3 regions of the Serratia sp. D1N4 genome follow, and region 1 is predicted to be linked to each of the others. Evidence: predicted binding sites of a transcription regulator. Region 1 holds the regulator's gene; each other region holds the start of a gene.
The links. The regulator CRP, encoded in region 1, controls carbon source genes, mostly activating them, when cyclic AMP is high. The targets are predictions, from matches to a motif close to ATGTGANNNNNNTCACAT.
Positions count from the first base shown of each region.

Region 2: the regulator CRP is predicted to act here: its motif matches at 1,312-1,329, upstream of deoC (deoxyribose-phosphate aldolase).
Region 3: the regulator CRP is predicted to act here: its motif matches at 2,161-2,178, upstream of glpT (glycerol-3-phosphate transporter).

Region 1 covers NZ_CM137274.1:4,971,928-4,975,209, forward strand. Annotated here, with positions in the region: gene ACX1CU_RS22400 (LysR substrate-binding domain-containing protein) at 1-249, shown strand, start outside; gene ACX1CU_RS22405 (OsmC family protein) at 251-658, opposite strand; gene crp (cAMP-activated global transcriptional regulator CRP) at 1,041-1,673, shown strand; gene ACX1CU_RS22415 (YccS/YhfK family putative transporter) at 1,729-3,282, shown strand, end outside.
Region 2 covers NZ_CM137274.1:1,914,624-1,917,905, forward strand. Annotated here, with positions in the region: gene deoR (DNA-binding transcriptional repressor DeoR) at 1-513, opposite strand, end outside; gene deoC (deoxyribose-phosphate aldolase) at 597-1,277, opposite strand; gene ybjG (undecaprenyl-diphosphate phosphatase) at 1,477-2,082, opposite strand; gene ACX1CU_RS08195 (phosphatase PAP2 family protein) at 2,092-2,850, opposite strand; gene eco (serine protease inhibitor ecotin) at 3,021-3,282, shown strand, end outside.
Region 3 covers NZ_CM137274.1:293,732-297,013, forward strand. Annotated here, with positions in the region: gene glpQ (glycerophosphodiester phosphodiesterase) at 1-493, opposite strand, end outside; gene glpT (glycerol-3-phosphate transporter) at 577-1,929, opposite strand; gene glpA (anaerobic glycerol-3-phosphate dehydrogenase subunit A) at 2,295-3,282, shown strand, end outside.

The sequences.
Region 1 (3,282 bases):
AATAAGCCCATTCGTTCAGATTCGGCGGTATGTGGATTGAATATGGTGTTGGAGGCGGATTATTTGACCATTGTTGCGCGGGCGATGAACACGCCTTTCCATTTGCAGCAAAAACTGGTGACGTTGCCGATCGACAGCCTGCCGCAGGCGCAGTACTGCGTGCTGCACTCACAAAAATCGCCGCTAACCATTACGGCGCGGCGTTTTCTGCATTTATTGAGTAACCACTGCCACCGCTACCGCTGGTAACTCAGGCAACTTCACAGATTTCAAAGCTGTGGGTGACGCTGGCGGCTTTGCTCAGCATCAGCGAGACCGAGCAATACTTTTCGGCAGACAGGTTAACCGCACGCTCAACAATCTTGTCGGTCAGCCCTTTGCCGGTGACGATAAAATGCAGGTTGATATGGGTAAACAGACGCGGTGCTTCTTCACGGCGCTCCGAGGTCAGCTTTACCTCGCAGTCACGGACATCGTTACGGCCCTTCAGCAGAATCGACATCACATCAATGGCGCTACAACCGCCAACCGACATCAACACCATTTCCATCGGACTTGGTGCTTTATCGCCCGCGTTACCGTCCATTAATACCTGATGGCCGGACGCAGACTCGCCCAAGAATGTCAGTCCTTCTACCCACTTAACTCTTGCCTGCATTTTGTACACTCCAGTTAATTTCTCAAAATCAGGGTACGCTTTCGCATAGAAACTGGCAACGGAACCTGATGCTAATCATACTGAAGCGAGACAACACAAGACACCCGCCTCACTCTGTGCTACAAACAGAGCCGCAAGAACTCTTTCCAGGTCACCGATTTCAGGGAAATGTCCGAGGAAAGGACCCTATATTGGTATGTTAACAGAATGTAGCTTGCAGCACTTGGCGCAAGTTAATATGCTAGGGTACAAGCGTATTTCTATAACATGCCTCAAAACCTGTTGATAGCCACTCTATAAAACACCGGGCTATAAGCACGTTTTACAGGGAACTCTGACCCCTGTGATACAAGGCAGCGATAACAACAGAGGATAACAGCGAATGGTTCTCGGCAAACCGCAAACAGACCCGACTCTCGAATGGTTCCTGTCTCATTGCCATATCCACAAATATCCATCAAAGAGTACGCTGATTCACCAAGGTGAAAAGGCCGAAACGCTCTACTACATCGTGAAAGGCTCCGTGGCGGTGCTGATCAAGGATGAAGAAGGCAAAGAGATGATTCTGTCCTACCTTAACCAGGGGGATTTCATCGGCGAGCTTGGATTATTTGAAGAAGGCCAGGAGCGCAGTGCCTGGGTTAGAGCGAAAACAGCCTGTGAAGTGGCTGAAATTTCTTATAAGAAATTCCGCCAGTTGATTCAGGTTAACCCGGATATCCTGATGCGCCTGTCTGCGCAGATGGCAAACCGCCTGCAAATCACCTCAGAGAAAGTGGGTAACCTCGCCTTCCTTGACGTTACCGGCCGCATTGCACAAACCCTGCTGAACCTGGCAAAACAGCCCGACGCCATGACTCACCCGGATGGCATGCAAATCAAGATTACCCGCCAGGAAATTGGTCAAATCGTCGGTTGCTCACGTGAAACCGTCGGTCGTATTCTGAAAATGCTCGAAGATCAAAACCTGATTTCTGCCCACGGCAAAACTATTGTCGTTTACGGCACGCGTTAATTATTGAAGAAACGGCGTAGCGATACGCCGTTTTTTTTAACTTCCCCCATTCATCATGTGGCGGCGCCTGATCTACCACCCGGAAGTCAACTATGCACTGCGGCAAACGCTGGTGCTGTGCCTGCCGGTGGTTTTCTTCCTGCTGATGGGCAACCTGCAACTCGGCCTGCTGTTCTCTCTGGTGCCTGCCTGCTGTAACATCGCCGGGTTGGACACGCCGCACAAACGCTTTTTCAAACGTCTGGCCGTTGGCGGTTCCCTGTTTGCTCTCAGCAGTTTGCTGCTGCAACAGGCGCTGCTGTGGCATATCCCGTTACCCTTACTGATGCTGGCGATGGCGCTGTTGCTGGGCGTCAGCGGTGAAATCAGCCCGCTGCACGCACGTCTGCTGCCCGCCGCGCTGGTCGCTGCCATCTTTTCTCTCAGCATGGCCGGACACGTGCCGATCTGGTATGCACCGCTGCTGTATCTGGTCGGCACCGCCTGGTACGGGCTGTTCACCTGGTTCTGGTTCAAACTGTGGAAAGAGCAACCGATGCGCGAATCCCTGAGCCAGCTCTATATCCAGTTGGCAGACTATTTCGAAGCCAAATATTCGCTGCTGACCCAGCACATCGATCCAGAAACCGCACTACCGCCGCTGCTGCAACGCCAGCAGAAAGTCATGGATCTGATCAGCCTGTTATATCAGCAGTTAAACTTCCTGCCCCATGCCAATAACCAAGAGCAAAAACGCCTGCAACGCACTTTCCAGGTGGCACTCGATCTGCAGGAACACATTACCGTCAGCCTGCATCAGCCAGAAGAAGTGCAAAAACTGGTGGAGCAGAGCCAGGCCGAAGCGATTATCCGCCGCAACGCCCAGGTGATTGCCGGGCGTTTGCGCCTCGTGGCCAACGATATTCTCTATCACCGACGTTCAGCGCGTTTCAGTATGAAGAATGAGCTGGCGGCGCTGGAAAAGGTGGCCACGCAGCATGCCGACAACCCGGTTGGCCAGTTCTGTTTTTACCACTTCAGCCGCATCGCCCGCCTGTTGCGCAGCCAGCGCCCGCTGTATCAGCGCGATCTGATGGCCAACCAGGCACGATTGCCGTTCTGGCCCGCCGTGGTGAGCTACCTGTCGTTGAAGTCCAACGCCCTGCGCAATGCCGCCCGACTGGGCATCATACTGGCGGTGGGTAGCAGTCTGGGTATGATTTTCAACCTGCCGAAGCCCTATTGGATCCTGCTGACTATTATGCTGGTCAGCCAGAACGGCTATAACGCCACGCGCGTCAGGATCCAGCATCGTGCCCTCGGCACGCTGGCCGGGTTAATCATCGCCGCCGGGCTCTTGCAGTTGCAACTGCCGGAGCACCTGACGCTGAGCATCATGCTGGCAATCACGCTGGCTGCCTACCTGATATTGCGCAAAAACTATGGGCTGGCGGTGATGGGGTTTACCGTCACCGCGGTGTATACCCTGCAATTGTTGGCGCTTAACGGCACCCATTTTCTGGTACCGCGCCTGCTCGATACGCTGATTGGCTGCGTGCTGGTGTTTGGCGGGAGTATCTGGCTGTGGCCGCAATGGCAGAGCGGTCTGCTGCGTAAGAACGCACACCAG
Region 2 (3,282 bases), 2.3 Mb from region 1:
GGCAATATTGGGGGAGATGTGTTCGAGTTCATTATGCTGGCCAACCGTGGCAAAAATGGCGTTGTTCGGCTTGAACTCGCCGCCACACAGGATCACCTTGCAGTTGGGTTTAGCCTGCAATGCTAGAAAGGTATTGAGTGAATGGCATACGGCGGTGAAGGCCAGGTCGTCCGCAATCGCGTTAATGATGGCTGGCGTAGTCGTGCCACAGTCAAAGAATACCGTATCGTTTTTATTGATCAATGGCGCGGCCAGCATGCCGATGCGCTGTTTCTCAGCTACCTGTTTGGCCTGTTGGTCAGAGACAAAATAGTGGGTTACGCCATGGCTGCGCGGTTCCGCTACCACGTAGCCGCCAAGCAAAACTAGGGCGGCAGGCTCAGCATTGAGATCGCGGCGAATGGTCATTTCCGAGACGCCTAACAGTGCGGCAGCTTCTTTTAGATGGATCTTGTCGGAACGCTTTAATGCCTGAATTAACCGGTTGATACGATCTTCACGCCGCTTTTCCATCTGTTCTCCTGTTGCTAAGCATTCCACACTACAATGCGGGGCGCACGAGTAGCACTACCCCGCATCAATCTCGGTGTCGTTGTTCAGTAACTACCGGCTACGGCGCTGTCGCCTGAAACAATGGCCACGCCTGAGCTGGTGCCGATGCGCGTAGCGCCAGCGGCGATCATTTTCCCGGCGGTGGCACGATCACGTACCGCTCCAGAGGCTTTCACGCCCATCTCACTACCTACGGTGGCACGCATCAGTTTGACGTGCTCTTCGCGCGCACCGCCGGTGCTGAAACCCGTAGACGTTTTAACGAAAGCAACGTCAAGTTCGCGGCACATCTCACATACTTGCGTGATTTGCTCATCGCTGAGCAGGCAGGTTTCCAAGATAACCTTCAACGGAATTGCCGCACAAACCTCGCGCACTGCGGCGATATCGGCTTGTACGTCGTCCAGCAGACCGCTTTTCAACCAACCGACGTTGATGACCATATCGATCTCCTGAGCGCCTGCTGCGATGGCCGCTTTGGCCTCGAACGCCTTGGTGACGGTCAGACCTGCGCCCAGCGGGAAGCCGATGACTGAGCAAACTTTCACTTCGCTTTCCTGCAACAGGTGCGCCGCCAGCGGAACATAGCCGGAGTTTACGCACACTGCATAAAAGTTATGCAATTGTGCTTCTTCGCACAGTTTGGCTATTTGGCTTTCGGTGGCATCCATCGCCAAAAGGGTGTGGTCGATATAGTGGGCATAGTCAATCTGTTCGGTGGTCATGGTGATCCCTCTGAGGTCGTTAACGTATAGCTGAATGTGATTATCCTAACATTCAGTTTTGCTGATTGATAGCTGCTGTTACTGGGGGTTAGAGAGATGATAGCTCACCAATGTTATTTAAATAACATCAGCCCTGTACTCACGTTGAGAGAGATAAAGCGGAGACAGGCAGAGGCACGTGGCCCCGCCTGTGGAGGTATTACTCTTTCACCCATCCTTTGCTGATCGGGAAAGCAAACAGGAAGCGATACAGGCGTGTCAGCAGGTTAGCGATCGCCTCACCAAACAGATTCCATAACAGCTGTGCGAACAGGCAACCCACAAACGCCAAAAGGAAGCCACCAACCATATCCAACGGCCAATGAACGCCAAGGAATACGCGTGACCAGGCAATGGCTACCGCAGCAACCATCAGCAGAATACCAGACCAGGTACGGTGCCAGCACAGGAACGCCAGCGCGAAAGTGAAGATGGCGGTGCCATGGTTGCTGGGGAAAGAACTGCTTGGTGCGTGCGCCAAGAAGGTATAGCCGACACCGATCACAAATGGCCGTTCGTGTGGCAGTAACATACCAATAGAGGCAGAGGCACTCATGGCAAATAACAGAGCAATTGTCGCCTTGGCCACCACTTCTCGCTGCGAATGTAATTGCTGCTGCGGCCCCCAGAACCACAAAGCGACCATCAGTAACGGGATAATGGCGATCAGATCCCGTGCAAAAAATGTGGCAAGATCGATCAACCATTCCGGGCTGGCCGGAGTGGCATTGATCCAGGCGAAAAGAAGATAGTTCAATTGATCCATCATGATGTATTACCTCGTCTTGCGGCTGAAATAGCCGCTAACCCACCAATAGACAGCCAGTTGGCTGAACCAGACCCACCACCCAGCCCACAGGTTATGGGAAAGAAAATGAGCTCCGCGCATGATCTGACCAAACCCCATCAGCATGCCGCAGGCGATACCGCCCAACCAGCACCAGTAAGCGAGGCGCGGACGTTGCGGATAAAACAGAAAGAACAGCGCCATCAGGGCAAAACCACTGGAGGCATGACCACCAGGAAAACAACGGCCCGGTCCTGGAAAAGCGGGTGTAGTGCCAAACAGCGTAAACGACATGGCTTTGCCACCGTATTCCAGCAGATCCCACGGGCAGGAATGGGCACTGACCGCTTTCAACATACCGACAACCAATGGCCCGACACCAACCAGTAACATAGTGACGATCAAACGCGTATTGCGGCGATAAATACCCCAAAAAAGCGCGAGTACTGCACCGGTGATAACCCCGATCTTCAAGAGCCGGTGATTGATCAGATCCAACCAGTAATTGTTCTGCCAAGGAAAACGGTGGCTTGCGGCGTCATACCAGTAATTACTGAGCGCCCAGTCCAACTGTTCATTACGTGATAACCAGATCAATACCATTCCGGTCACAAGCAAGCCAAAAACCTGCCAACGGTAAAAGGATGTTGGCAGGGAGTAAAGGACATCAGTCTTAATCTGCATAGCTGTTGAGGATTGATTTAATGAAGGTTCTGAGGATTTCGACGTGTTCACGCGGTAGCTCATTGGCGGTAAAGAATAACACTACTGTAATAATTCCGGCTTAAGAAAACCTTAATGGGCTATGACGCGGGATCTTGGCAAAACGGGAGGATATCCAGATTTAACCTATAATCAGGATCTGTATATCGTGCTAACGTACTTCAATATTACGCCATGAATCATAGGGATAAAAAATGAATAAGCTTTCTTTTGCGTTTACCAGCCTGCTGATGGTGGCCTCTGCCAGCGCGGTTGCCGCAACAGCAGCCAGCGAAAATGGCGATCTCAGCCTGCAACCGTTGGAAAAGGTCGCGCCATTCCCAAAAGCAGAGAAGGGGATGAGCCGCCAGGTAATTTACCTGCCGAAACAGGAGAATGAGCAGAACTTCAAAGTAGAACTGTTGATCGGTAAAACGCTGGAAGTAGACTGTAACCGGCACATGATGGGTGGCACTT
Region 3 (3,282 bases), 630 kb from region 1:
AGATGCCAATATCCTTGCCGGTTGAGTGATTCATCCCCTGAATCATCTCAATCTCATCTTGCAGCGTGTGGATGCGGAAATCAGATTTCCACATTGGGAAACGGTTAGGGAATTTCTGCTGCTGCACGCCGTCTTTAACCAAAAACTCTTCGGTGAACTTCAGCGACTGGATCTCGGCCAGGGTGAAGTCGATGGCATAATAGCGGCCATCTTTGCGCTTGCGGTCTGGGAACTTCTGCGCCACGTCGGTCACGCGGTCAAGGAAGTGATCGTGCAGGACGATCAGTTTGTCGTCCTTGGTCATGACCACGTCCTGCTCCAGATAGTCCGCGCCTTGGGCGTAGGCCATAGCCTTGGCAGGCAGCGTGTGCTCCGGCAGGTAACCGCTGGCACCACGGTGGGCGATGACCAGTTTATCCGCAGCCTGCGCAACGCTGAGCATTGAAGTGGCGAGAATGATCCCTGTTAGCAGGGCTTTGGTTTGAGTTCGCATTCTATAATCTCCATTTTATAGGCAGAGGTAAGTAAAAAGGCCGCAGAGAGCGACCTTTAAATTATGCAAAAGTATTGTGACAGTTAACCGCGTTTGGCTGCGATATCAGCGTGATGCTTCTTCTCGCTGATCATGGTTAACAACAGCAGGATGACTGCGCCGATGCTGCCGCCGATCATCACCATAAAGCCGCCGTCCCAGCCGAAATAGTCTACGGTGTAACCGACGATGGCGCTGGCGGCAACGGAGCCACCCAGGTAGCCGAACAGACCGGTGAAGCCCGCCGCCGTACCCGCCGCTTTTTTCGGTGCCAACTCCAGCGCGTGCAGGCCGATCAGCATGACCGGGCCGTAGATCAGGAAGCCGATGGTGATCATACAGGCCATATCGATGCCCGGATTACCCACCGGGTTTAGCCAGTAAACGATAGTGGCGATGGTGACCAGCACCATGAAGAACACCCCGGTGGCACCACGGTTACCTTTGAACACCTTGTCCGACATCCAACCACACAGCAGCGTGCCTGGAATACCGGCGTATTCGTACAGGAAGTAGGCCCAGGATGATTTATCCAGCGCGAAGTGTTTGACCTCTTTCAGGTAGGTTGGCGACCAGTCGAGGATGCCGTAACGCAGCAGGTAGACAAAAACGTTAGCGATGGCGATATACCACAACAGCTTGTTCGGCAGAACGTACTGCATGAAGATCTGCTTGGCAGTCAGTTCTTCTTCTGCTTTATCGCTGTAGTCATCCGGGTAGTCGTTTTTGTACTCTTCGATCGGCGGTAAACCACAGGACTGCGGGGTATCACGCATCAGAGCAAAGGCGATCATCGCCACCAGGATCGCACCGAAGGCTGGCATATACAGCGCCGCTTTCCAGTCGTTGAACCACGCCATCCCCAGCAGGAACAGCAGCGGCGGCAGACCACCACCCACGTTATGGGCACAGTTCCACACCGAAACGATACCGCCACGCTCTTTCTGCGACCACCAGTGCACCATGGTACGGCCACACGGTGGCCAACCCATGCCCTGGAACCAGCCACACAGGAACAGCAGCACAAACATCACCGCAATGCTGGAGGTTGCCCAAGGCACAAAGCCCATAAACAGCATCACTGCGGCTGACAGGATCAGGCCTGCGGGCAGGAACACGCGCGGGTTAGAACGGTCGGAAACCGACCCCATGATGAACTTGGAGAAACCATAAGCGATGGAGATCCCTGACAGCGCAAAGCCCAGGTCCCCACGGCTGAAACCTTGCTCGATCAGATACGGCATCGCCAGGGTGAAGTTTTTACGCACCAGATAGTAGGCGGCGTAACCGAAGAAAATCCCCATAAAAATTTGCCAGCGCAGCTTACGGTAGAGCGGATCTACCTTATCGACCGGCACACGGGAAATGTGTGCGGCTGGCTTAAAAATACTCAACATGAGCGCCTCCGATGGCTTTATCAGTTATTACATCAGCAGGAAACGGATGTCCTGAAGATGATCGAGCGGATACCAGAATTAAGTGTTGTCAAATTGTTCCATAACGAGCGCCATCCTAGTCAAAACCCGCGAGTCCCATTGTGATGGATGGCGCAATTGTTACACTTTTATGAAACATCGGCGGATTCTGCGCGATTGGTTAACATTTTGAAATGAGTAAACAGCAAAAACTTGTGATTTTGATCACATTTGTGGTTTTTTAAGGTCATTTTACTTTCGTTTTTTGTTCGTTATTGTTCCTTATCAAACAAAATCCTTAATAAATGTGTACCAATAGGATGATAACCATAGGCCCAGGGGGCGTAATGAATAACGACTCACCAGTGACCGAAACGGATGTGATCATTATTGGCGGCGGGGCGACCGGTGCAGGTATTGCCCGTGACTGTGCACGGCGCGGGTTGCGCTGCGTTTTGCTGGAGCGGCATGACATCGCTACCGGGGCGACCGGCCGTAACCATGGGCTGTTGCACAGCGGGGCGCGCTATGCGGTGACCGACGGTGAATCGGCCCGCGAGTGCATTGAAGAAAACCGCATACTGAAACGCATTGCCCACCACTGCATCGAACCTAGCGATGGCTTGTTTATTACCCTGCCGCAGGATTCGCTGACGTATCAACAGCAGTTTATTACCGCCTGCCTGAATGCCGGGATTAATGCCGAAGCGATCGAACCCCAGCAGGCGCTGCGTCTGGAGCCTGCGGCTAACCCGGCGTTGATCGGCGCTGTGCGGGTGCCGGATGGCACCGTCGATCCTTTCCGGCTGACCGCCGCCAATATGCTGGATGCGCGTGAGCATGGTGCGCAGGTGCTCACCTATCATCAGGTAATAGGTTTATTGCGTACGAGCGATCGGGTGACCGGCGTGCGCGTTTTCGACCATAAAAACGCTCGTCAATACGACATTTATGCGCAGGTGGTGGTGAATGCCGCCGGCATTTGGGGCCAACAGATTGCAGAGTATGCCGATCTGCGGGTGCGCATGTTCCCGGCCAAAGGGGCGCTGTTAATCCTCGGCCATCGCATTAATAACATGGTGATCAACCGCTGCCGCAAACCGGCAGACGCCGACATTCTGGTGCCGGGAGATACTATCTCGTTGATTGGCACTACCTCTACCCGTATTGATTACGACCAGATCGACAACATGGTGGTTACCCCGCAGGAAGTGGACGTGCTGATCCGCGAAGGCTCGCTATTGTCACCAATACTGGCGCAAACCCGCATTCTGCGTGCCTACGCCGGTGTGCGGCCGCTGGTGGCGCGCGATGACGATCCTTCCGGGCGTAACG